3 regions of the Mesorhizobium sp. 43Arga genome follow, and region 3 is predicted to be linked to each of the others. Evidence: predicted binding sites of a transcription regulator. Region 3 holds the regulator's gene; each other region holds the start of a gene.

Region 1 (7,497 bases), on a different contig from region 3:
CCGCTGTCATGCTGCCGATCCTCAAGGCCGCCGACGTGACACTGTGCGGCGGCTGGTTTTCCGGCACGCTGGTCGATGAGGAGATGAGCAAGAACAAGGATCGCATCCAGCCGATGATCGAGCTGTTCAAGGCGGTCAACGCGCCTTGCATCGTCTATGGCGAGGTCGGCCGCTCGATCCAGGGCGACCGCTCGAAACCGCTGGCCACCAAGCCGAAACTCACCGGGGATGAGATGAAGGCCTATGCAAGGCGCCTGACCGAATTCGGCGAATGGTGCGCCGAACAAGGCATGCCGCTGTCCTACCACCATCACATGGCGGCGGTGGTCGAGACCGAACCGGAGCTCGATGCCTTCATGCGCCATTCCGGCGAAGGCATTCCGCTGCTGCTCGATGCCGGACATCTGGCCTTTGCCGGCGGCGATGTGCTGCGCGCCATCGATAACCACCACAAGCGCATCAGCCATGTGCATGTGAAGGATGTGCGCATGGATGTGATCGACAAGCTCGACCGCACGAAACAGTCTTTCCTCGACGCCGTGGCGCTCGGCGCCTTCACCGTGCCCGGCGACGGCTCGCTCGACTTCGGCGCCATCGTGCAGCGCTTCGCCGATCATGGCTATGAAGGCTGGTTCGTGGTCGAGGCCGAGCAGGACCCGAAGAAGAACCCGCCGCTCAAGATGGCCCAGGTCGGCCACAAGGAATTGATGCGAGTGATGACATCAGCCGGCTACACGGTCGAAACCCAGGGTTTTCCGAATGCGTAAGGCTAGGGCTTCCCTATGCCTGACGCGACGGGTTCACGGCGGGGCAGGTTGCTGTAGATTGGCCCGATGAAAGATTCCGAGCACCCCTTCTTCCGCCCGTTGTGGCGGCGTATCGCCGTCGTCGCGATCTGTGTCATCTGGTCGATCATCGAGTTCACCACCGGCACGCCATTCTGGGGCACCATCGCGCTCGGCTTCGCCGGCTATGCCGTCTGGCAGTTTTTTTATCTGTACAAGCCGGTTGATGAGGCGAAGCCGCCGGTCGAACCAAAGGAATAAAGCAGTCCATGGCGCAGACCGGGTCGGCACTGCGCACATGACGGATTGCATGCGTTGGAAACTAGCTGAAACGCCTCTCGCTTCGTCATCCTGGGGCGGAGCAGGCCAATCTCGAAGATTTGCGATAGGAGAGACACAATGTCGAAACTGCTCGTCAAAGCCGACAAGGGCCATGGCCGCGTTGCCCATGTGACGCCGAAAAGCGCCGGCTGGACCTATGTCGGTTTCGACCTGCATCGGCTGCAACCCGGCGAAAGCGCCTCGGGGAAGACGCAAGACCGCGAAGTCTGCCTGGTCTTCGTCACCGGCAAGGGCACGGCGAAAGCCGGTGGCAAGGATCTCGGCCTGCTCGGCGCGCGCATGTCGCCCTTCGAGGGCAAGCCGTGGTCGGTCTATGTGCCCGAGGGATCGGACTGGTCGGTGACAGCTGACACGGATCTGGAGCTCGCGGTCTGCTCGGCGCCCGGCCTCGGCGGCGGCCTGCCGGTTCGTGTGATCCGGCCGGACGATCTCGGGCAAGAGGTGCGCGGCAAGGGCACCAACACGCGCTACGTCACCAACATCCTGCCGGAAGGCAAGCCGGCCGACTCGTTGCTGGTGGTCGAGGTCATCACGCCGGGCGGCCACACATCGAGCTATCCGCCGCACAAGCATGACCAGGACAATCTGCCGGCCGAATCCTATCTCGAGGAGACCTATTACCATCGCCTCAACCCGCCGCAGGGCTTTGCCTTCCAGCGCGTCTACACCGATGCCGACACGAATGGCCATCGCGCGCTGGACGAAGCCATGGCGATCGAGGATGGCGATGTGGTGCTGGTGCCTAGGGGTTATCACCCCTGTGCCGCCTGCCATGGCTACGATCTCTATTATCTCAACGTCATGGCCGGGCCGAAGCGGACGTGGAAATTCCACAATGCGCCCGAGCACGAATGGTTGATGAAGGCCTGACCGTTTTGCGTTTCCGGCTGAACTTGTTGGTCCAGCTCGGAAAAATCGTCGGCTAAGGACCTACTGGGTCGATTTGCCTTCGAAAACCCTTCAAAGCTTCGTCAATCCGTCATGGAAATCACCTATGGCAGCGGGGCTAGTGCATGTCGCCCAAAGGTGTGTAGCGGTTTTGGGGCGACGACATGCACCAAATGAAGACGTAAAGCGCGCGTCGCCGCGCGCTTTAACGAGGATTTTCGATGCGTTATGCCATCTATTTCACCCCGCGGCAGGACGAACCGCTGGCGCGGACCGCCGCCAACTGGCTCGGCCGTGACCCGTTCGGCGCGGCAACGAAACCGGTCGAGGCCGTGGCCGATCTGGCGGCGGCGGAAGTCGCCTTCCACACCGCTTCGGCACGCCGCTATGGCTTCCACGCGACGCTGAAAGCACCCTTCCGCCTGGCTGCCAACGAGACCGAAACGTCGCTGCGCGCCGCAATCGACCATTTTGCCGAAGCGACGCCGGTTGTGACGATCCCGCGTCTCGTCGTCAGCCAGATCGACAGCTTCTTCGCGCTGGTGCCGGAAGGGCCGCTGCCGCCGCTCAACCGTTTCGCCGACGAGGTGGTGCGCGATTTCGACCGCTTCCGCGCGCCGCTGACCGAGGCCGAGATCGAGCGCCGCAGCCCGGATTCGCTGAAGCCGGCCGAGTTCCGCAATCTCTGCCAGTGGGGCTACCCCTATGTCTTTGAGACCTTCCGCTTCCACATGACGCTGTCGGGCCGGGCCGGGCCACAGGAAAGCCCTCGTTTGCGCGCAGCAATCGACAGCCTGTTCGCGGACATACTGCGGCAGCCGGTGCTGGTCGATGCGCTGACGCTGTTTGTCGAACCCGAACCCGGTGCGCCATTCATGGTGCTTTCGCAGCACGCGCTGGGACGCCGCCCGGCAAGGAAAACCGCCTGAACAACCCAGCTCGAAGAATCAAAGGACTGCCTGAAATGACCGCCGAGACCGTTCTTTCCAACGCCCGCATCGTGCTTGCCGGCGAAATCGTCGAGGGGTCGCTGGTGCTGCGTGACGGCTTTATCGCCGGCATCGATGCCGGCAGCAGCCGGGCGGGCGAGGACATGGGCGGCGACTATGTCATTCCCGGGCTGGTCGAACTGCACACCGACCATCTCGAAGGCCATTACGCGCCACGGCCGAAGGTGCGCTGGAACCCGATCGCCGCGGTGCTTGCCCATGACGCACAAGTGGCGACGGCCGGCATCACCACCGTGCTCGACGCCTTGCGCGTCGGCATGGACGAAGACGCCGATCTCACCTTGGCCGATATCCGCAAGCTGGCCGACGCGATCGAGGACAGCGTCGCGCAGGATCGTTTGCGCGCCGATCACTTCCTGCATCTGCGCTGCGAGGTTTCGGCGCCGGACTGCCTGCAGGCCTTCGCCAATTTTGACGAGGACGACCGGGTCAAGCTGGCCTCGCTGATGGACCATGCCCCCGGCCAGCGTCAGTTCGTCAATCTCGAAACCTATGCCTACTACTACCAGCGCAAGCTGAAACTGACCGACCGCGACTTCAAACTGTTCTGCGAGAAGCGAATGGCGGAATCGGCGCGCTACTCGGCGCCGAACCGCGCGGTGATCGCAGCTGCCTGCCATGAGCGCGCCATTGTGCTCGCCAGCCATGACGACGCCACGTCGGGCCATGTCGACGAGGCGATCGAGCAAGGCGTGCGCGTTGCCGAGTTCCCGACCACCGAGGAAGCGGCACGCGCTTCGAAAGCCGCAGGGCTGGGCGTCCTGATGGGCGCGCCCAACGTCATGCGCGGCGCTTCGCATTCGGGCAATGTCTCGGCGCGCACGCTGGCCGGCGACGGCCTGCTCGACATCTTGTCATCGGACTATATTCCCTTCAGCCTGATCCAGTCGGCCTTCTTCCTCGGCGACGTGGTCGAAGGCATTTCGCTGCCGCAGGCGGTCGCCATGGTGTCGAAGAACCCGGCCGAGGCCATTGGCCTGACCGACCGCGGCATCATCGAGCAGGGCCGCCGCGCCGACCTGGTGCGCGTGCGTGTCGATGACCATGTTCCGGTGGTGCGCACCGTCTGGCGGCAAGGGCGCCGGGTCGCATGATGGTGTCGGCCTTGATCGAGCGTGAGTTGTCCGCTGAAACGTTCCCTGTCCGTCATGGCGTCTTTGTCGCCGTCGTGGGGCCGAGCGGCGCCGGCAAGGACACGGTGATCGGCTACGCCCGCTCCCTCTTCGCCGATGAGACTCGGCTGGAGTTCGTCCGCCGCGTCATCACCCGGCCGAGCGATGCGGCGAGCGAGGATCACGACACGCTGGCCGATGCCGCCTTCGTCGAGGCCGAGGCCGACGGCGCCTTCGCCATTTCCTGGGAAGCGCATGGCTTGCGCTATGGCCTGCCAGCCGATGTCGACTGGTCGGTCGCCAATGGCCATGTCGCGGTGGCGAACGTGTCGCGTGCGATCATTCCCACCTTGCGCGAGCGCTATGCCAATCTGGCCATCGTCGAGATCACCGCCTCGCCTGACGTGCTGGCCGAACGGCTGGCGATGCGCAGCCGCGAGTCGCGTGGCGAAGTGCTGGCGCGCCTGGCGCGCAGCGCCAACGTCACGCTGTCCGGGCCCGGTGTGACCAGGATCGACAATAGCGGCCCGCGCGAAGTGGCCGGCGAACGCTTCGCCGAGCTGCTGCGCAAGGCAATGGCCTTCTCCGACATGTCGGGCCTGATTTAAGCGTGCAGCCTGCGGCTGCAGCGTGCGCTGCTTGATTGGCTGCAGCGCCGCCCATTGGCGCCCACTTGCTTTCCTGCCGTCTGCGGAGCGCTATGTGGCGCTGGCCATACACGTGATTCCGGGCCACGCGTCCCGGGACACCCAGTTCGGGGCGAACGAAACAGGACGCAGGAAGTTTTCATGCAGACGCTGACGCCAATCCTCTCGACGGTCACGGCGGCATTTCTCGCCTCCTTCGTCGAGGTCGTCGAGGCCTTCACCATCGTGCTCGCGGTCGGCGTGACGCGCAGCTGGCGCCCGGCGCTGACGGGCGCCGCCTTGGCGCTGGCGTTGCTGGCGGCGCTGGTGCTGGCGTTCGGACCGCTGCTGGCGCTGGTACCGATCACCACGCTGCAATTCGTCGTCGGGGTGCTGCTGATCCTGTTCGGCATGCGCTGGCTGCGAAAGGCCATCCTGCGCAGCGTCGGCGTCATTGCGCTGCATGACGAGGACGCGGCCTTCTCCAAGGAGACCGCCGCCCTCAACCAGCAGGCCGATGACCGCCGCGCCGACTATCTCGCCGGCCTGGCTTCGTTCAAGGCGGTTCTGCTCGAAGGCGTCGAGGTGGTGTTCATCGTCATTGCCGTCGGCGCCGCGCATGGGCAGACGCTCTACGCCAGCCTGGGCGCGCTGGCGGCCTTCGTCCTGGTGATGCTTATCGGCCTGGCGGTGCATCGGCCGCTGGCGCGCGTGCCGGAGAATGCGCTGAAATTCGTGGTCGGGCTGATGCTGACCAGCTTCGGCATCTTCTGGACCGGCGAAGGCATCGGCGCCGACTGGCCGGGAGCGGATCTCGCCCTGCTTGGCATCTTCGCCATCGTCGCGCTGGCGTCCCTTGCCATGGTGCGCTGGCTGCGCGGCAGCTATCCCGTATCGGCTGGAGGGCTCGCCCGATGAGCGTCATCCGTCTTGTCGCCAGGGAATTCCTCGGCATGTTCGTCGATGACGGCAATCTGGCGCTGCTGGCGCTGGTGCTGGTGGCCGCCGTCGCGGCGGCGGTGAAGCTGCTGGCCCTGCCGCCGCTGCTCGGCGGCGCGTTGCTGCTGGTCGGCTGCCTCGCCATCCTGCTGCAAAGCGTCCGCCGCGCGACCCGCGCGACCAAACGCTAGGGCTGGCGCTGGCGCGGTTGCGTTAACTCTTTGTTTCCTCCGGGGGGAAGCGCTGCGCGCTTTCCCCGGGAAAACCGTTTCCGGATCGTTCCGTCCGCCCCGGCAGCCACTTCATCCGTGCGGCCGCGTCGCCCCGCGCGATTATTCCGCCGGCGCGCCGGCAACGTTCTTGCGGGCGGCATCGACCATCAGCCGCCGGGCCCGGAACACACCCCATTGCTGGTCGACGAGCACGCCGATGAGGATGACGCCGCCCATGACAGCGAAGTTGAGGGAGGACGGGATGCCGAGCAGATTGACGAGGTTCTGCAGTTCCTGCAGCAGCACGGTGCCGAGGATGACACCGATCAGCGAGCCCTCGCCGCCGCGCAGCGAGAAGCCGCCGAGCACGGCGGCGGCGATGGCGTAGAGCTCATAGAACTGGCCATGGCTGGCCGGCGAGATCGAGCGCGTGTACATGGCGAAATAGATCGCCGACAGCGCCGTCAGCACGCCGCAGATGACGTAGGCGGCCATGACGATGCGGCCGGTGCGGATGCCGGAATATTTCGCCGCCTCCTCATTCTTGCCGATGGCGTAGAGATAGCGGCCGAACACCGACCGGTGCAGCACCACCCACATGACGATGGCGATGACGATCAGCGCGATAAAACTGTTCGGCACGCCCCAGGAACGGCCGGCAGTGAGGAATTCGAGCTCGGGAAAATTCTGGCCGAAGGCAAAGCCTGCGGTGCCGTCGGCGGTGTAGAAGCGGGCGACGCCGCGATAGATCAAGAGGCCGCACAAGGTGACGACGAAGGGCTGCAGCTTCAGCCTGGTTATCAGCCAGCCATGCACCAGGCCGATGATGGCGCCAAGCGCGATGATCAGCACAAAGGCCAGCGGCCAGTCCAGCTCGCGCACGGCGATGAAGTCGATGAACAGCGTTCCCAGCAGCGCCACCACCGAGCCGACCGACAGTTCGATGCCGCCAGTGATGATGACGAAGGCCTGGCCGATCGACAGGATGCCGAACAGGCCGATCAGGTTCGAGGTGTTGGCAAGGTTGATCGGCAAGAGGAAGCGCGGATTGATGATGGCCACGATCGCGCCGACCACCAGGATCAGGATCAGCAGGCCGAGATCTTTCTTGCTCATCGTCGTCTCCCCAATGCCTGCCTGAGCAGGTTGCGCGGTCTCGCAGCGCAAAAACTATTTCGGCTGCTTGCCCACTGCCAGCAACAGCACGTTTTCCTGGCTGAACTGGTCCTTGTCGAGAATGCCCGAGATCTGGCCCTCATGCATGACGGCGATGCGGTCGGACACGCCGATCACCTCTTCCATGTCGCTGGAGATCATCAGCACGGCGACGCCGGCATCGGCCAGCGCGCGCATCAGCCCGTAGATTTCAGCCTTGGCGCCGATGTCGATGCCGCGCGTCGGCTCATCGAGGATCATCACCTTCGGGTTCATGGCCAGCCACTTGCCGAGCACCACCTTCTGCTGGTTGCCGCCCGACAGCGTGCCGGTGCGCGTCTGCACCGAGGGCGCCTTGATGCCGAGATCCTTCTTCTGCTTCTCGGCGGTTGCCGTTTCAGCACTTGCCGACACCAGCGAGCGCCTCG
Region 2 (7,497 bases), on a different contig from region 3:
TGCCGCCCTCGAAATTCGGCGCGACCAAGCCCGTGGCGCCAACGGTCAGATACCAGTCGCCGGACAGCCAGCCGAAGGGGCCGTCGCCGGCCTCGGCCGCGGAAGCGCCCAGCAAGGAGGCGGTCAGAAGCAGCGGGATCGCCCGGACAATACGCATCGATACCCCATACGCGAAACACGCCGGAACAAACACCCGGCATCGCTCAAGCCATGGCGCCAGTTCGGTAAAATTTGACTTAACATTGGTAACAGTTGGGTCGGCCTACCTTGTGTCCGGCCGCGCTGAATCAGGTGCGGCGCGGCGCGGTCGGCAAGTCCAGCAGCCCTCTCACGGTCTTGCTGCCCTTGCCGGCAATGCGCGCCGATCCGTCGTCACCCACCTCCACCGTGGCACCGTTGGCAAAGCTCAGCGACCAGCCGTCGCCCTTGGCGTTACGGCGGCGATCGGTAAGTTCGATGCCGGCAGCTGTGACAAGGGCGACGATCCCGTCAGCGTTCATCGTTTTCCTACGGGCCTTCAATTGAGGTCGAGCCCGGCGGTAAGATCGCCGAGCGGCGGTTCGCCATGCGCGGCGACGGCCCTGTCGCGAACCACGATGCCGTGCAGCACCGGCAGTTCGAAGCGCTCGGTGATGAAGCGCAGGATCGAAGTCGTGTCATAGGGCGTCTGATCGACATAGCCGTGCTTGGCGAAGGGCGAAACGATGATGGCGGGGACGCGTGTGCCCGGCCCCCAGCGGTCGCCCTTGGGCGGAGCGACGTGATCCCAGATGCCGCCATTCTCGTCATAGGTGACGACGACCAGCATATGCGGCCATTGCGGACTTTTCTCCAGATGGGCGACGACGTCGGCGATATGGCGATCTCCGGCCTCGATGTCGGCATAGCCGGAATGCTCGTTGAGGTTGCCCTGGGGTTTGTAGAAGGAGACCTGTGGCAGGGCGCCGGTGTCGATCGCCTGGACGAAGCTAACGCCGCCCAGCCCACCGTCGCGCAAATGTTCGCGCCTGGCTTCGGTGCCCGGCGCGTAATTGGCATAATAGTTGAACGGTTGGTGGTGGTATTGGAAATTCGGAACCGGCGACTTGTTGCCGTGGTCGAGCGTGTACTGCCAGGCGCCCGAATACCATGCCCAGGTGATGTGCTTGAGGCTGAGCATGTCGCCGATGGTCGGCTCCGTCTGGGGCGGCAGCGTGGTGGGCTTGGCCGGATCCGCAAGGAGCGGATCGCCGCCAGGCGCCGGATCGGCGCCGCTCGGTTGGTAAGGCGGCTGCATCGTGTTCACCGCGTGGAAGTCCGGCGTCAGATTGCCATCGGAGACAAATTTCGGAATGCCGTCGCGCGCCGATTTCGGCGAATTGTCGGCGATCTTCAGCGCTGTGCCGCTATCATCCGTCACCGAAATCGACGGTTTGGCCGGGCTCTTGTCGGCATCGGCGTAGTAAGGCGCGCAAGCGCAGATCAGCCATTGGTGGTTGAAAAACGAGCCGCCGAACCCACCCATGAAGAAATGATCGGCCAGCACGTATTTCTGCGCGACCGCCCACATGTCGGTCTTGGAAGCGTTCCAGTTGCTCATCGGCATGGCGCCTGAATCGGCCCAGGCAACGAACATGTCGTTCTTGCCGCCGTTGATCTGCATCTGGTTCTGGTAATAGCGATGCCAGAGATCGTGCGTTGTGACGTTGAGCGGTACGTTGAAACCCTTCGCATCGTTCACGGTGAACGGCGCGTTTGGAAGATGCTCGGTCATCGCCTGCGTCACCGGCGGTGTGACGCCCTTGGCGGTCAGCCCGTCCCACACCGGCGGTAGTTCGGACAGCACCGAGCCGTCACGGTCGCGCTGCTGTAGGCTTTCCTGGCTGGCTTTGTCGATGCCTTCGGCGCCGGGAAAATGGCCATAGAGATTATCGAAGGCGCGGTTCTCGGCGAAGATGACGACCACCGTTTCTATCTTGGTGATGCCATCCGGCGGATCGCCGGGCTGCGCTGCGAATGCGGAAGCCGCAGCGAACAGGGCGAGAGTTGAGGAAAACAGGGCGAGCCCATGGGATCGCTTCATTGTCATACCTCCCTGATGCAAAGCAGGATGACACCAGCTTCGGCGCGCCTTTGCAATAGCCACCGCGCTGGACGGGTAGTGCCATTGGGATTACCTTCCTTCAACCGCAGGACGAGCGGCCGGATGTGGAGGGAGGTGGATCATGACTTTGCACGGCGATATACTGAAGAACGCGATCGGCCAGACGCGGGAAAAGTGGGGGTGGTTTGTTGGTCTGGGCGTGGTGCTGCTGATCCTCGGCGGCATTGCTTTCGGCAATCTTTTCATCGCCACAGTGGCTTCCGTCTATGTCGTCGGCTGGCTGATGCTGGTGGCCGGCATCATCGAGATCATGCATGCTTTCGGGGTCAAGACCTGGGGCCGCTTCTTCTACTGGCTGCTCAGCGGGCTGCTTTATGCGGTCGCCGGATTTTTCGCCTTCGACAATCCGCTGCTGGCCTCGGCGGCGCTGACCTTCCTGCTGGCCGTTGCGCTGGTCGCTTCCGGCGCGCTGCGGGCCTGGGTCGGTTTCAGTCACCGTCCGGAACAGGGCTGGGGCTGGATCGTCGTGGCCGGCCTTATCAGCGTGCTTGCCGGCCTGATCATCGCCATGGGTTGGCCGGTCAACAGCCTGTGGGTGCTCGGACTGTTCCTGGCGATCGACCTGATCTTCCAGGGCTGGACCTTCATCGCGGTCGGCCTGGCGTTGAAAAGGTAAGTCAGAAGGCAATGGCCGCGTCGAGCTTCGAAAGCGGCTTGACGCCGGCAAGCAGCGCGCGGGCTTCGGCTTCATCGCGCTTCATCTGCACCACCAATGCATCGAGGCCGTCGAATTTGATCTCGCTGCGCAGGAAACCGAAGAACGAGACCTCGCAGGTCTCGCCGTAGAGATCGCCGGAAAAATCGAAGACAAAGGTTTCCAGAAGCGGTGCGCCATTGTCGTCGACGGTCGGGCGGCGGCCGAATGAGGCGACGCCGTCATGCAACGTGCCGTCGGCGCGCCGGAAGCGGACGGCATAGATCCCCTCCTTGAGAGTGGCTTCGGCGGGAAGCCTCATATTCGCCGTGGGAAAGCCGAGCGCTCGCCCGAGCTGCTGGCCGCCGACGACTTCGCTTTCCACCGTGAAGCGATAGCCGAGCAGACCGGCCGCCTCGGCCACCTCGCCATCGCAAAGCAACGCCCGGATCCGACTCGACGAAACCACCTCGGCGCCCTCGTCGCGAAAAGCGTCGACGAGCGTGACGCCAAAGCCATGGCGTTCGCCGGCCGCCATCAGATAGGCCGGTCCGCCCTGGCGGTCCTTGCCGAAATGGAAGTCAAAACCGGTGACGGCGTGGGTGATGCCGAGCGTCCTCTCCAACACGTCGGTGACGAAGGCTTCCGCCGACAGCGCGGCGAAGTCGCGCGTGAACGGCTGCTCGACGAGCGCGGCAAAGCCGAGCAAGGACAAGAGCCGCGCCTTCATCGGCGGCGGCGTCAGCACGAACAACGGAATGTCGGGCCGGAACACCTTTCGCGGGTGCGGTTCGAAGCTCAGCACCAGAGCCGGCACGTCACGCCGCACGGCCTCGGCCAACGCCCGTTCGAGCACCGCCTGATGACCACGGTGGACGCCATCGAAATTGCCGATCGCGACAACGCCGCCGCGCAGATCGGCGGGCAGCGGCGCGGTCGCCGAAAGATGCTGGAAGCCTACCATTGCCACCTACTGCAGTCTGACCATGACAGCCACGGGACGATAGCCGTGCCGCTCCAGGAAGAGCCCGAGCCTGGCCGGATCCGGCCGGGATGCATTGCCGTAGTCGCGGGCATGGATGCCGCCGGAGACATAGAGAACGTCGAAACCATTGTCGGCCGCGCCCTTCACATCGGTCATCATCCCATCGCCGATGGCCAATACCCCGGAACGCTCGACCGGCCGACCAAGCACGTCCGCGACCTCCTTCATCGCGAGGTCGTAGATCGGCGCGTAGGGCTTTCCCGCGATCAGCGTGCGGCCGCCGAGCCGGGCATAGTCGCGCGCCAGGGCGCCGGCGCACCAGATGATGCGCTCGCCGCGCTCCACCATGATATCGGGATTGGCGCAGATGAATGGCAGGTTCCTGGCACGCAAGCGGCGCAGAAGGTCGGTATAATCCTCAGGCTTCTCGACCTCGTCATCGAACAGCCCTGTGCATACGACGCCGGCGGCCTCGAATTCCTCGACCAGGTCGACATCGAGGCCGTCATAGAGGGTCAGATCGCGGTCAGCGCCGATGTGGAATATCTTGCGCGGGCCTTCGGCGATCAGGTCGCGGGTGACGTCGCCCGAGGTCACCACGCGGTCATAGGCTGACGGCGGAACACCGATCACACTCATCTGGGCCACGACATCGGCGCTGCGGCGGGGTGAATTGGTGATGAGGACAACGGGAATGCCGGCTGCCCTTGCGCTCGCCAGCGCCCCTGCAGCCGCCGGAAAATGCCATTCGCCATTGTGCACCACGCCCCAGACATCGCAAAGAATTGCCGAATAGGCTTTTGAGACGTCTTCGAGCGAGCCGACGATGTCAGGCGAATCCCCCATGCCGTTTCCTTCAATATGAGCGTTGCGAGTGCCGCGGCCGACGGTTCGCCGCAGCGGGTTCGAATTATCCGAACCGATCCAAGCTGTCACCAGCTTTCGCCCGGAGATCGACGCGAAGGCGGCCCTGTGCGCTCAAACGGCTATCGTACCGACACCACGCCAAGCGGCAGCACCAGCGCGGAACGTCAGCGCTACATGCCGAAATGTTTCGCCGACCCGGGCAACACGGTTACGTCGGCCTATGGCATGGATGCCGGCCCCAATACGAGTTGCAGCACCACGGCAATCACACCGCTGACCGATGTTTCCACGACGGCCGGCGCGAGCGCGGTCAAGACGGCGATCGATGCCATGGCTGCCGATGGAGCCACCAACGTGCCGGAAGGCATGGCCTGGGGCTGGCGGACCCTTTCCAGCACCGCTCCCTTCACCGAAGGCCGGCCGGATACGGAAAGGGGCAACGACAAGGTTCTGATCGTCCTGACCGACGGCGCAAATACCTATTACACGCCGACATCGGTGACGGCGCAGAGCTATTCGGGACCCAACTGGGCTTACGGCGGCAATGATCTGGCCGGCGCGAAGGCCATCTACTAGGGTCTGGACTCAATCAGCTTAACGGTGCGCACGGCATCCGATCCGGTGCGGGCGCCGTAAGGGTGCAATTCCGGGCTATCGATGAGAGCGAATCTCCTTGGCGGCACTGCCGAATATTTCCTCCAGGAGTTCGATCATGGGCCGTGTGCCCTTCTCCTGGCTGAAGATGTCTGCTGCAACTCGCAGAGCGCCGACCGAGATCATCGCGACGGTGCGCAATGCTGTTGATCGTTCGGGCTCCGGCCACCGCTCTTTGAGCGCTGCGTAGATTTCACCTTCCTGCTCTACGTAGAATGCCTGCTTGCGCGCCTGCACGCTCGGGCTGGTCCGCATCAGTTGGTCCAGCTCAATCATGTCGTTGGCTGGAATAGCGTCACAAACTCTTACGACCGCATCCCATACTGCGCCTATTGGCGTCGAGCCTGCAGGAGCGTTTCGCACCGCATCTGTCAGCAGCTCACCAATCCCACTTAGGACGGACAGCAGAATCTCGTCCTTTGACGTGAAGTAGTAGAAGAAGGTTCTGCGCGAGATTCCGGCTGCAGCAGCGATTTCGTCGAGTGTTGTCTGATCGATGCCGCGCTTGAGGAAAAGAGCAATGGCCTGCTCCGTGATGCGCTTCTTCGTCTCGCGCTTTTTCCGCTCCCGCAGGCCACCGCCCTCTGTACGCCCGGAGTTGTCCAACTCGGCCCTCTTGCAAAATTACACTCGGTGCGATATTTATCTTACACCAAGTGCGGAAATTATGAAAGGACGCAAGATGGCAAAGTGGAACGCCGGTGACATCCCCGATCAGCATGGACGAACCGCGATCGTGACCGGAACCGGTGGGTTGGGATTGGAGACGTCCCTCGCGCTCGCCCGAGCAGGATGCGACGTGACCATCGCGGGCCGCGACCCTCAAAAGGGCGCCGACGCGGTGTCCCACATCGAACGCGCGGTCCCGGGTGCGACTGTCCATTTCGGGAAGCTCGATCTGGCAGATCTGTCCTCGGTTGCCGCATTCGCAAAGCAGATGGAGAACGAGAAGCAGAGCCTGGACCTTCTGGTGAACAACGCCGGCGTCATGCTCCCGCCGCAACGGCAAGAGACCAGAGACGGCTTCGAACTGCAGTTCGGTACGAACTACCTCGGTCACTTCGCCTTGACGGCTCGTCTGAAGTCGCTCCTCTCGAAAGGCAAGGACGCCCGCGTCGTCGCGCTTTCAAGTCTCGCTGCAAACGGTGGACAGATCGATTTTGACGACATCAATCTCGAGAAGAACTATCGCCCAATGGCTGGTTACAGCCAATCGAAGCTCGCATGCTTGATGTTCGCCGTCGAGCTTGATAGCCGCAGCCGCGCTGCCGGATGGGGCTTTTCGGGCATGGCAGCCCATCCCGGCGTCTCGCGGACCGATCTCGTGCACAACACGCTTGGTCGGCGAAGCCTTGCGGGTTTGGCGCGGTCACTTTTGTGGTTCCTGCTCCAGCCCGCATCACAAGGCGCGCTCCCCTCGCTATACGCGGCTACGTCCGTCCAGGCGGAGGGAGGTGGCTATTACGGCCCCGACCGGTTTCGTGAAACTCGTGGGCATCCGCATCCTGCACGTATTCCCCCGCAGGCATTAGATCCGGTGGTCAGACGAAGATTATGGGAAATTTCTGAGAGAATGACCGATGTGACGCTGAGATGAAGTTCAGTCCGAGCGGTGGCCGGATACGAATACCAGCAGCATTACCGCGTGAAGCTAGCGACGAGTGTGCATTCGGTGAATGCAGCGTCCGTCAAGAACTCGCCACCTTACAGCGCTGGGACTCTGGGGCTGAGATTCGATCACAGCCAGAATGCCAGCGCGGTCACGAGCGCTACGCCTGACAGGAAGTTGGCAGCGAGTTTGTCGTAGCGGGTAGCGACGCGGCGGAAATCCTTGATCCGGCAGAAAGCGTTCTCGATGAGATAGCGGCCCCGATAGCGCTGCTGATCGCAGCGAATAGTGCGCTTCCGGTTGAGTCTGCCAGGAATGACCGGGCTGGTACCGTTCTCGCGCAGGGCCTTGTGAAGGCTGTTGGCATCGTAGCCCTTGTCTCCGAGCAGGTACCGCATGGGGCCGGCGCGTTCGAGCAACGCCGGCGCGGCCTTAACGTCGCTGACATTGCCTGCGGTGAGCATCAAAGCATACGGCCGGCCCAGCACATCGGTCAGGGCATGGACCTTGGTTGTCCAGCCGCCGCGAGAACGACCGATCGCTTGGCGGCGGCGCCCCCTTTTCCGCCAAACGCGGAGCGCTGGGCCTTGATGTAAGTGCTGTCG
Region 3 (7,497 bases):
AGACCGTGACCTTCGGCGCCACAGACAAGCCGATGTCCGATGCCGATCTGGAAAAGAACGGCCTCGTGCAGTTCCCGATGGTGATGGGCGGCATCGTGCCGATCGTCAACCTCACCGGCGTCAAGCCGGGCGAACTCGTCCTCGATGGCAAGACGCTCGCCCAGATCTATCTCGGCGCCATCACCACCTGGGACGATGCCGCGATCAAGGCCCTGAACCCCGGCCTCACCCTGCCTTCGACCGCGATCGCCGTCGTGCATCGTTCGGACGGCTCGGGCACCACCTTCAACTTCACCAACTATCTGGTGAAGCTTTCGCCCGACTGGAAGGACAAGGTCGGTTCGGACACCGCCGTCGAATGGCCGACGGGCGTCGGCGCCAAGGGCAGCGAAGGCGTTGCCAACACCGTCAAGCAGACGGATGGCGGCATCGGCTACGTCGAATACGCCTATGCCAAGCAGAACAACCTGTCCTACTCCAAGATGCTGAATGCAGCCGGCAAGGTCGTCGAGCCGTCGCTCGAATCCTTCGGCGCTGCCGCTTCGAATGCCGACTTCAAGACTGCCAAGAACTTCAACGTCATCATCACCAACGAGCCCGGTGACACCACCTGGCCGATCGCTGCCTCGACCTGGGTCCTGATCCACAAGGCTCCGGATGATGCCGCTGCCACCGGCGAAGCCCTGAAGTTCTTCGCCTGGGCCTACAAGGACGGCAAGGAAACCGCCAAGGCGCTTGACTACGTCTCGATCCCCGACAGCGTCGTCGACCTGATCAAGGCTTCGTGGAAGGCCGACATCCAGGCTGGCGGCAAGCCCGTCTACGCCGGCGAGTAACATCCTGCGAAGGAGCGCCGCACCCGCGGCGCTCCTTTTCTCATCAACTGAAAGAGCCGAGCTTGACATGAGCGCTGTCCAGGAAGCCTTGCCAGCCGTCAGAGGTTCGCGCGACGCCACCGTTCGACGGTTCGCGCTGACCGATTCGATCTTCCACGGACTGACCCGCGCCGCTGCCATATTGGTGCTGGTCCTGCTCGGTGGCGTAGCGATCTCGCTGGTAGCCGGTTCCTGGCAAGCCCTGTCGACCTTCGGCTTTTCCTTCCTGACCAGCGAAAGCTGGAACCCGGTGACGGAGAAGTTCGGTGCCCTGGCGCCGATTTACGGCACCATCATCACCTCGGCCATCGCCATCCTGATTGCCGTGCCGCTCGGCATCGGCATCGCCATCTTCCTCACCGAACTTTGCCCGCGCCCGCTGCGGCGCCCGATAGGCATGGCGGTTGAATTGCTGGCCGGCATCCCTTCGATCATCTACGGCATCTGGGGCCTGTTCGTGCTGGCGCCCTTCCTGCAGACGACGGTGCAGCCCCTCATCATCAGCATGTTCCACGGCGTTCCGGGCCTCAACGGCCTGTTCGCCGGCCCTCCCTACGGCATCGGCCTGCTGACCTCGGCGATGATCCTGGCGATCATGATCCTGCCCTTCATCACCTCGATCACCAAGGACGTCTTCGATACGGTGCCGTCGGTGCTGAAGGAATCGGCCTACGGCATCGGCTGCACGACCTGGGAGGTCACGCGCCGCGTCGTCATTCCCTACACCCGCATCGGCATCATGGGCGGCGTCATGCTCGCTCTCGGTCGCGCGCTCGGTGAAACGATGGCGGTCACCTTCGTCATCGGCAACGCGCACCGCATCTCGACGTCGCTGTTTGCGCCGGCAACGACCATCTCGGCGACCATCGCCAACGAATTCACCGAAGCCGTTGGCGATCTCTACACGTCCTCGCTGGTCGCGCTCGGCCTGATCCTGTTCGTTATCACCTTCCTGATCCTTGCCATCGCCCGCTACATGCTGATGCGCATCGATGCCCGCACGGGAGCCTGACCGATGTCGACAGCCGCATCGCTTCACCAGAGCCGCAAGCGTAGGAACGGCGTGATGATGACGCTGTGCGTCATCGCCGCCGGCATCGGCCTTGCCTGGCTGGCGCTGATCCTTGGCGCCCTGCTCTACAAGGGCCTGTCGGGCGTCTCGCTCTCGGTCTTCACCGAAATGACGCCGCCACCCGGCGACGCCGGCGGCCTGCTCAACGCCATCTACGGCAGCATTGTGATGACCATCATCGGCATCATCGTCGGCACGCCGATCGGCGTGCTGGCCGGCACCTACATGGCCGAATATGGCCGCTTCTCGAAGCTCACCACCGTAGTACGTTTCATCAACGACATCTTGCTGTCGGCGCCGTCGATCATCATCGGCCTGTTCGTCTATGAGCTGATGGTGCGGCCGATGGGGCATTTCTCAGCGATCGCCGGTGCCGTGGCACTTGCCATCCTGGTCATCCCCGTCGTCGTGCGCACCACCGAGGACATGCTCAATCTGGTGCCGAATGCCTTGCGCGAAGCCGGCACCGCAATCGGCGCGCCGCGCTGGGTGGTCATCCGCTCGGTGGCCTATCGCGCCGCGCTTTCGGGTATCGTGACCGGCATATTGCTGGCCATCGCCCGTATTTCCGGCGAAACGGCACCGCTTCTTTTCACGGCGCTGAACAACCAGTTCTGGTCGAGCAATCTCAACGCGCCGATGGCCAGCCTGCCTGTCACCATCTTCCAGTTCGCTCTCAGTCCCTATGAGGAATGGCAGCAGCTGGCCTGGACCGGCGCACTCATCATCACATTGACGGTTCTCGCGCTCAGCATCTTTGCGCGCAGCCTGACCGGACGCAGAGAGGACAAATGAGCCAGATGTTGTCTCCAGACATGACGATCGCCGCCGAGGCGGTGACCAAGGCCAAGATCGAGGTCAAGAACCTCAACTTCTACTACGGCCAGTCGAAGGCGCTGAAGGATATCACGCTGTCGCTGCCCGAGCGCAGCGTCACCGCCTTCATCGGCCCGTCGGGTTGCGGAAAGTCGACGCTGCTGCGCGTCTTCAACCGCATCTACGAGCTCTATCCCAAACAGACCGCCGAGGGCCAGGTGCTGCTCGACGGCCAGAACGTTCTCGACCGTTCGCAGGACCTCAACCTGCTGCGCACCAAGATCGGCATGGTGTTCCAGAAGCCGACGCCATTCCCGATGTCGATCTACGAAAACATCGCTTTCGGCGTCAGGCTCTACGAGAAGATCAGCAAGGCCGAGATGGACGGCCGTGTCGAGCAGGCGCTGAAGCGCGCAGCACTGTGGACCGAGGTCAAGGACAAGCTCAATGCCAGCGGCCTCAGCCTGTCGGGCGGCCAGCAGCAGCGGCTGTGCATCGCCCGCACCGTGGCGGTGAAGCCGGAGGTCATCCTGCTCGACGAGCCGGCCTCGGCGCTCGATCCGCTGTCGACCGCCAAGATCGAGGAACTGATCGACGAGCTGCAGGCCGACTACACGATCGTCATCGTCACCCACAACATGCAGCAGGCGGCGCGCGTCTCGAAGCAGACGGCCTTCATGTATCTGGGCGAACTGGTCGAATTCGACCGCACCGAAAAGATTTTCACGTCGCCTCGCGAGAAGCGCACGCAAGACTACATCACTGGCCGCTTCGGCTGATCGCACGCATACGAGGACCAGGATCATGGCCGAACACACAGTCGCAGCCTTCGACGAGGATCTCGGACAGATCAGCAGGCTGATCAGCGACATGGGCGACCTTGCCGGTTCGATGGTCGGCGGCGCCACCAAGGCGCTTCTGAACTCCGACAATGCTCTCGCTCAGCGCGTCGTCTCCGACGATGCCATCATGGATGCGCGCCAGCGCGAACTCGACGACCGCGCCATCACGCTGATCGCCAAGCGCCAGCCGATGGCCGACGACCTGCGCCATGTCGTAGGCTCGATCCGCATGGCCGGCGACCTTGAACGCATTGGCGACCTTGCCAAGAACATCGCCAAGCGGGTCGGCACTGTCGGCCTCAGCGCCACGCCGCGCGACCTGTCGCATTCCATCGACGCCATGGCCCAGCTGGTGCTGATCCAGGTGCAGGGGGTGATCGAGGAGTATGCGGCGCGTGATGCCGCGGCCCTGGCGAAGCTGCGTGCCGACGACGAGCGGATCGACGTCAAATACACCTCCGTCTTCCGCGAACTGCTGACCTATATGATGGAAGATCCGCGCAACATCACGGCCTGTACGCATCTGTTGTTCTGCGCCAAGAATCTCGAACGCATCGGCGACCACGTGACCAACATCGCCGAGAATGCGTACTATGTCCTGACCGGCACGCAACTGCCCGCCAACCGTCCAAAACAGGACGAGACGGCGATGTCGGCGCCGGTGGCCTGAGCTCAGGGGTAACCAATCGATGATCGCACCACGCATCATGGTGGTGGAGGACGAGGAGCCGCTGGGTGTGCTCCTCCGCTACAATCTGGAATCGGAGGGTTATCAGGTCGAGGTGGTGACTCGCGGCGACGAAGCCGAAATCCGCCTGCAGGAGAACGTGCCCGATCTCCTGGTGCTCGACTGGATGGTGCCGGCGGTGTCCGGCATCGAGCTCTGCCGGCGCCTACGAATGCGGCCCGAGACCGAGCGGCTGCCGATCATCATGCTGACCGCGCGGGGCGAAGAAAGCGACCGGGTACGTGGGCTCTCCACCGGCGCCGACGACTATCTGGTCAAGCCGTTCTCGACGCCGGAATTCATGGCTCGCGTCAAGGCGCTGCTGCGCCGCGCCAAGCCGGAAGTGCTGTCCAGCGTGCTCAAGGTCGGCGATATCGTGCTCGACCGTGAATCGCACCGGGTCTATCGCAAGAAGAGCGAGATCCGGCTAGGGCCGACCGAATTCCGCCTGCTCGAATTCATGATGCGGCATCCCGGCCGCGTGTTCTCACGCAGCCAGCTGCTCGACAATGTCTGGGGCGAGACGATCTATATCGACGAGCGCACCGTGGACGTGCATGTCGGCCGGCTGCGCAAGGCGGTCAACAATGGCCGCATGCCCGACGTCATCCGCACCATTCGTGGGGCGGGCTACGCGATCCGCGAGGATTGAGCACGACCTGACTCAGGCGACGTTTTTCTTCGCGGCAAGGCCTGCTTTCGTTTGCACGCCCGGCGCGAAAATCTCCTGGTCGACGAAGGTCAGGGCGCGCATGGCGCAGCCTTCGCGGATCAGCGGCAGTTCGTTCGGCTCGGTGTCGAAGGAGATCGACTCCGAATGCTGGCCGCCGGCGGTCTGGGCAATGGCCTCGCGCAACGCCGGCTCGATCAGGTCGAAGGCGGCGGCGCTGACGCCGACCATGGCCACGGGCGCGGGATCGATCAGCGCAAACAGGCTGCCGAGGCCGTAGCCGAGTGCCTCCCCGGCCTTGCGATAGGCTTCGCGCTCAGGCCCGTCGCGTTCGCGTGCCGTCGCGGCGAGCGCCCGCATCTGCGCGTCGCTGACATCGGCAACCGGCTCGGTGTCCTCGCTGAGCTGCCTGGCGTTGCGCCAGATGGCATAGTTGCCGGCATAGGCCTCGACGCAGCCACGCCGCCCGCAGCGGCAGAGCGCGCCGCCGGGCCGATGGATCATATGGCCGAACTCGCCGCCCGAGGAATGGGTGCCGGTGAACAGCTCGCCCTTCAGCACCAGCCCCATGCCGATACCGTGCGAAAGCAGGATGGCGATGAAGTCGTCGCGATAGCGCTCGGGATCGCGCCAGCGCAGCGCCACCGCCATCATATTGCAGTCGTTTTCCATGGTGGCGGGGATGCCGAACTCGGCTTCGAGTATGTCGGCGAAGGCGATGTCGGTCTGCGGGGTGATCGGCGACCAGAGCATTGCCCGGGCCTTGGTGTCGGTGATGCCCTGGATCGCCAGCGCGATACGGGCGACGCTGCGCACATCGATGTCGGGATCCTCGAGACGCCGCCTTACGATGGCCACGCATTCGCCGATCAGCGCCTCGCGCGACATGGTCAACGTGTCCAACCGGCGCTGTTCTTCCGATATCACCTGGCCGGCATAGTCGATGACGGCGACCGACAGGAAATTCAGCGACAGCACCACGGTCATCACAGTCGCGGCCTCGGGGTTGAGGCCGAGGCCGACCTGCGGCCTGCCGCGCTTCAGCGCGCCGGCCTCGCTGGGCCTGCCCTCGGCCAGGATGCCTTCGCCGATCAGGTCGGAGGAAATGGCCGATATGGTCGAATGGCTGAGGCCGGTGGTCGCGGCGATCTCGGTGCGCGAGGGCCGGCCGGCCCGGCGCACGGCCGCAATCACCATGGCGCGGTTGCGCCGGCGCAGATCGTCGTGGCGGATTCCGACCGACATGCTTTTTCACATCCTCCCGATCGCCGCGGTTCTTCCGGTCCTCCCTCGAACGCTGCCGGCGACACGATCAAATACTGGCAGAAGCGGCCAGTCCTGTCATTTATTTATTCCGAGGCTCGAAAAAAAATCAGAAGGACATCAAAATCCCTCAGAATCGTTGTTGACAGCGTTCCGGTGTTGGATCAGTGTTTTTTCGAGGCTCGAAAAAATAGAGCCTTTGTGCCGGCCTTCGGGCCAGTTTGGTCGCGCCATACGCGGCGCAGGGAGGAATATCATGAAGAGATTCACAGCCGCCATCCTGGCGGGTGTCGCCATGTCGCTGACGCTTGCGTCGGTCGCGCAGGCGAAGGACAAGGTCATCGGCGTTTCGTGGTCCAACTTCCAGGAAGAGCGCTGGAAGACCGACGAGGCCGCCATGAAGAAGGCCATCGAGGCCGCCGGCGACAAGTACATTTCCGCCGATGCGCAGTCCAATCCCGGCAAGCAGCTTACCGATGTCGAGAGCCTGATCTCGCAGGGCGCCAATTCGTTGATCATCCTGGCGCAGGATGCCTCGGCCATCGGCCCGGCCGTGCAGAAGGCGCTGGACGAAGGCATTCCGGTCGTCGGCTATGACCGCCTGATCGAGAACAAGGACGTCTTCTACCTGACCTTCGACAACAAGGAAGTCGGTCGCTTGCAGGCCAGCGCGGTGTTCAAGGCCAAGCCGGAAGGCAATTATGTCTTCATCAAGGGCTCGGGCGCCGATCCGAACGCCGACTTCCTGTTCGCGGGCTCGATGGAAGTGCTCAAGGCTGCCATCGACAGCGGCAAGATCAAGAATGTCGGCGAGGCCTATACGGACGGCTGGCTGCCCGCCAACGCCCAGAAGAACATGGAGCAGTTCCTGACCGCCAACGACAACAAGGTCGACGCGGTCGTCGCGGCCAATGACGGCACCGCCGGCGGCGTCGTCGCGGCGCTGACGGCGCAGGGTCTTGCCGGCACCGTGCCGGTTTCGGGTCAGGACGGCGACCATGCCGCGCTGAACCGCATCGCGCTCGGCACCCAGACCGTGTCGGTGTGGAAGGACGCGCGCGAACTCGGCAAGAACGCCGCCGAGATCGCCTCGCAGCTGGCCGACGGCAAGAAGATGACCGACATCGCCGGTGTGAAGGACTTCACGACGCCTGGCGGCAACACCGTCAAGTCGCTGTTCCTGACCCCGGTCGCGATCACCAAGGACAATCTCAACGTCGTCATCGACGCCG

The links. Region 3 encodes PhoB, which activates phosphate uptake and scavenging genes when phosphate is short. Its sites were predicted from a motif close to TGTCATNNANCTGTCAT; they were not measured.
Region 1: ACWGS8_RS19190 (DUF1045 domain-containing protein) is a predicted target of PhoB. The motif match lies at 2,094-2,110, and genes of this name have one in related genera.
Region 2: ACWGS8_RS27925 (acid phosphatase) is a predicted target of PhoB. The motif match lies at 2,063-2,079, and genes of this name have one in related genera.

What each region holds. Positions count from the first base shown of each region.
Region 1 is NZ_JBSKBO010000005.1:196,686-204,182, reverse strand. Features, by position in the region: gene iolE (myo-inosose-2 dehydratase) at 1-767, shown strand, start outside; gene ACWGS8_RS19200 (DUF3329 domain-containing protein) at 834-1,046, shown strand; gene iolB (5-deoxy-glucuronate isomerase) at 1,185-1,997, shown strand; gene ACWGS8_RS19190 (DUF1045 domain-containing protein) at 2,237-2,944, shown strand; gene ACWGS8_RS19185 (alpha-D-ribose 1-methylphosphonate 5-triphosphate diphosphatase) at 2,980-4,119, shown strand; gene phnN (phosphonate metabolism protein/1,5-bisphosphokinase (PRPP-forming) PhnN) at 4,116-4,745, shown strand; gene ACWGS8_RS19175 (COG4280 domain-containing protein) at 4,926-5,681, shown strand; gene ACWGS8_RS19170 (hypothetical protein) at 5,678-5,893, shown strand; gene ACWGS8_RS19165 (ABC transporter permease) at 6,035-7,030, opposite strand; gene ACWGS8_RS19160 (sugar ABC transporter ATP-binding protein) at 7,085-7,497, opposite strand, start outside.
Region 2 is NZ_JBSKBO010000010.1:27,532-35,028, reverse strand. Features, by position in the region: gene ACWGS8_RS27935 (MipA/OmpV family protein) at 1-157, opposite strand, end outside; gene ACWGS8_RS27930 (hypothetical protein) at 288-500, opposite strand; gene ACWGS8_RS27925 (acid phosphatase) at 518-2,062, opposite strand; gene ACWGS8_RS27920 (HdeD family acid-resistance protein) at 2,205-2,759, shown strand; gene ACWGS8_RS27915 (bifunctional riboflavin kinase/FAD synthetase) at 2,761-3,741, opposite strand; gene ACWGS8_RS27910 (TIGR01459 family HAD-type hydrolase) at 3,748-4,608, opposite strand; gene ACWGS8_RS27905 (hypothetical protein) at 4,735-5,205, shown strand; gene ACWGS8_RS27900 (TetR/AcrR family transcriptional regulator) at 5,281-5,889, opposite strand; gene ACWGS8_RS27895 (SDR family oxidoreductase) at 5,966-6,880, shown strand; one part of gene ACWGS8_RS27890 (IS5 family transposase) at 7,021-7,449, opposite strand; one part of gene ACWGS8_RS27890 (IS5 family transposase) at 7,452-7,497, opposite strand, start outside.
Region 3 is NZ_JBSKBO010000001.1:408,934-416,430, forward strand. Features, by position in the region: gene pstS (phosphate ABC transporter substrate-binding protein PstS) at 1-836, shown strand, start outside; gene pstC (phosphate ABC transporter permease subunit PstC) at 904-1,887, shown strand; gene pstA (phosphate ABC transporter permease PstA) at 1,891-2,742, shown strand; gene pstB (phosphate ABC transporter ATP-binding protein PstB) at 2,739-3,542, shown strand; gene phoU (phosphate signaling complex protein PhoU) at 3,568-4,275, shown strand; gene phoB (phosphate regulon transcriptional regulator PhoB) at 4,295-4,984, shown strand; gene ACWGS8_RS02035 (ROK family protein) at 4,997-6,247, opposite strand; gene xylF (D-xylose ABC transporter substrate-binding protein) at 6,522-7,497, shown strand, end outside.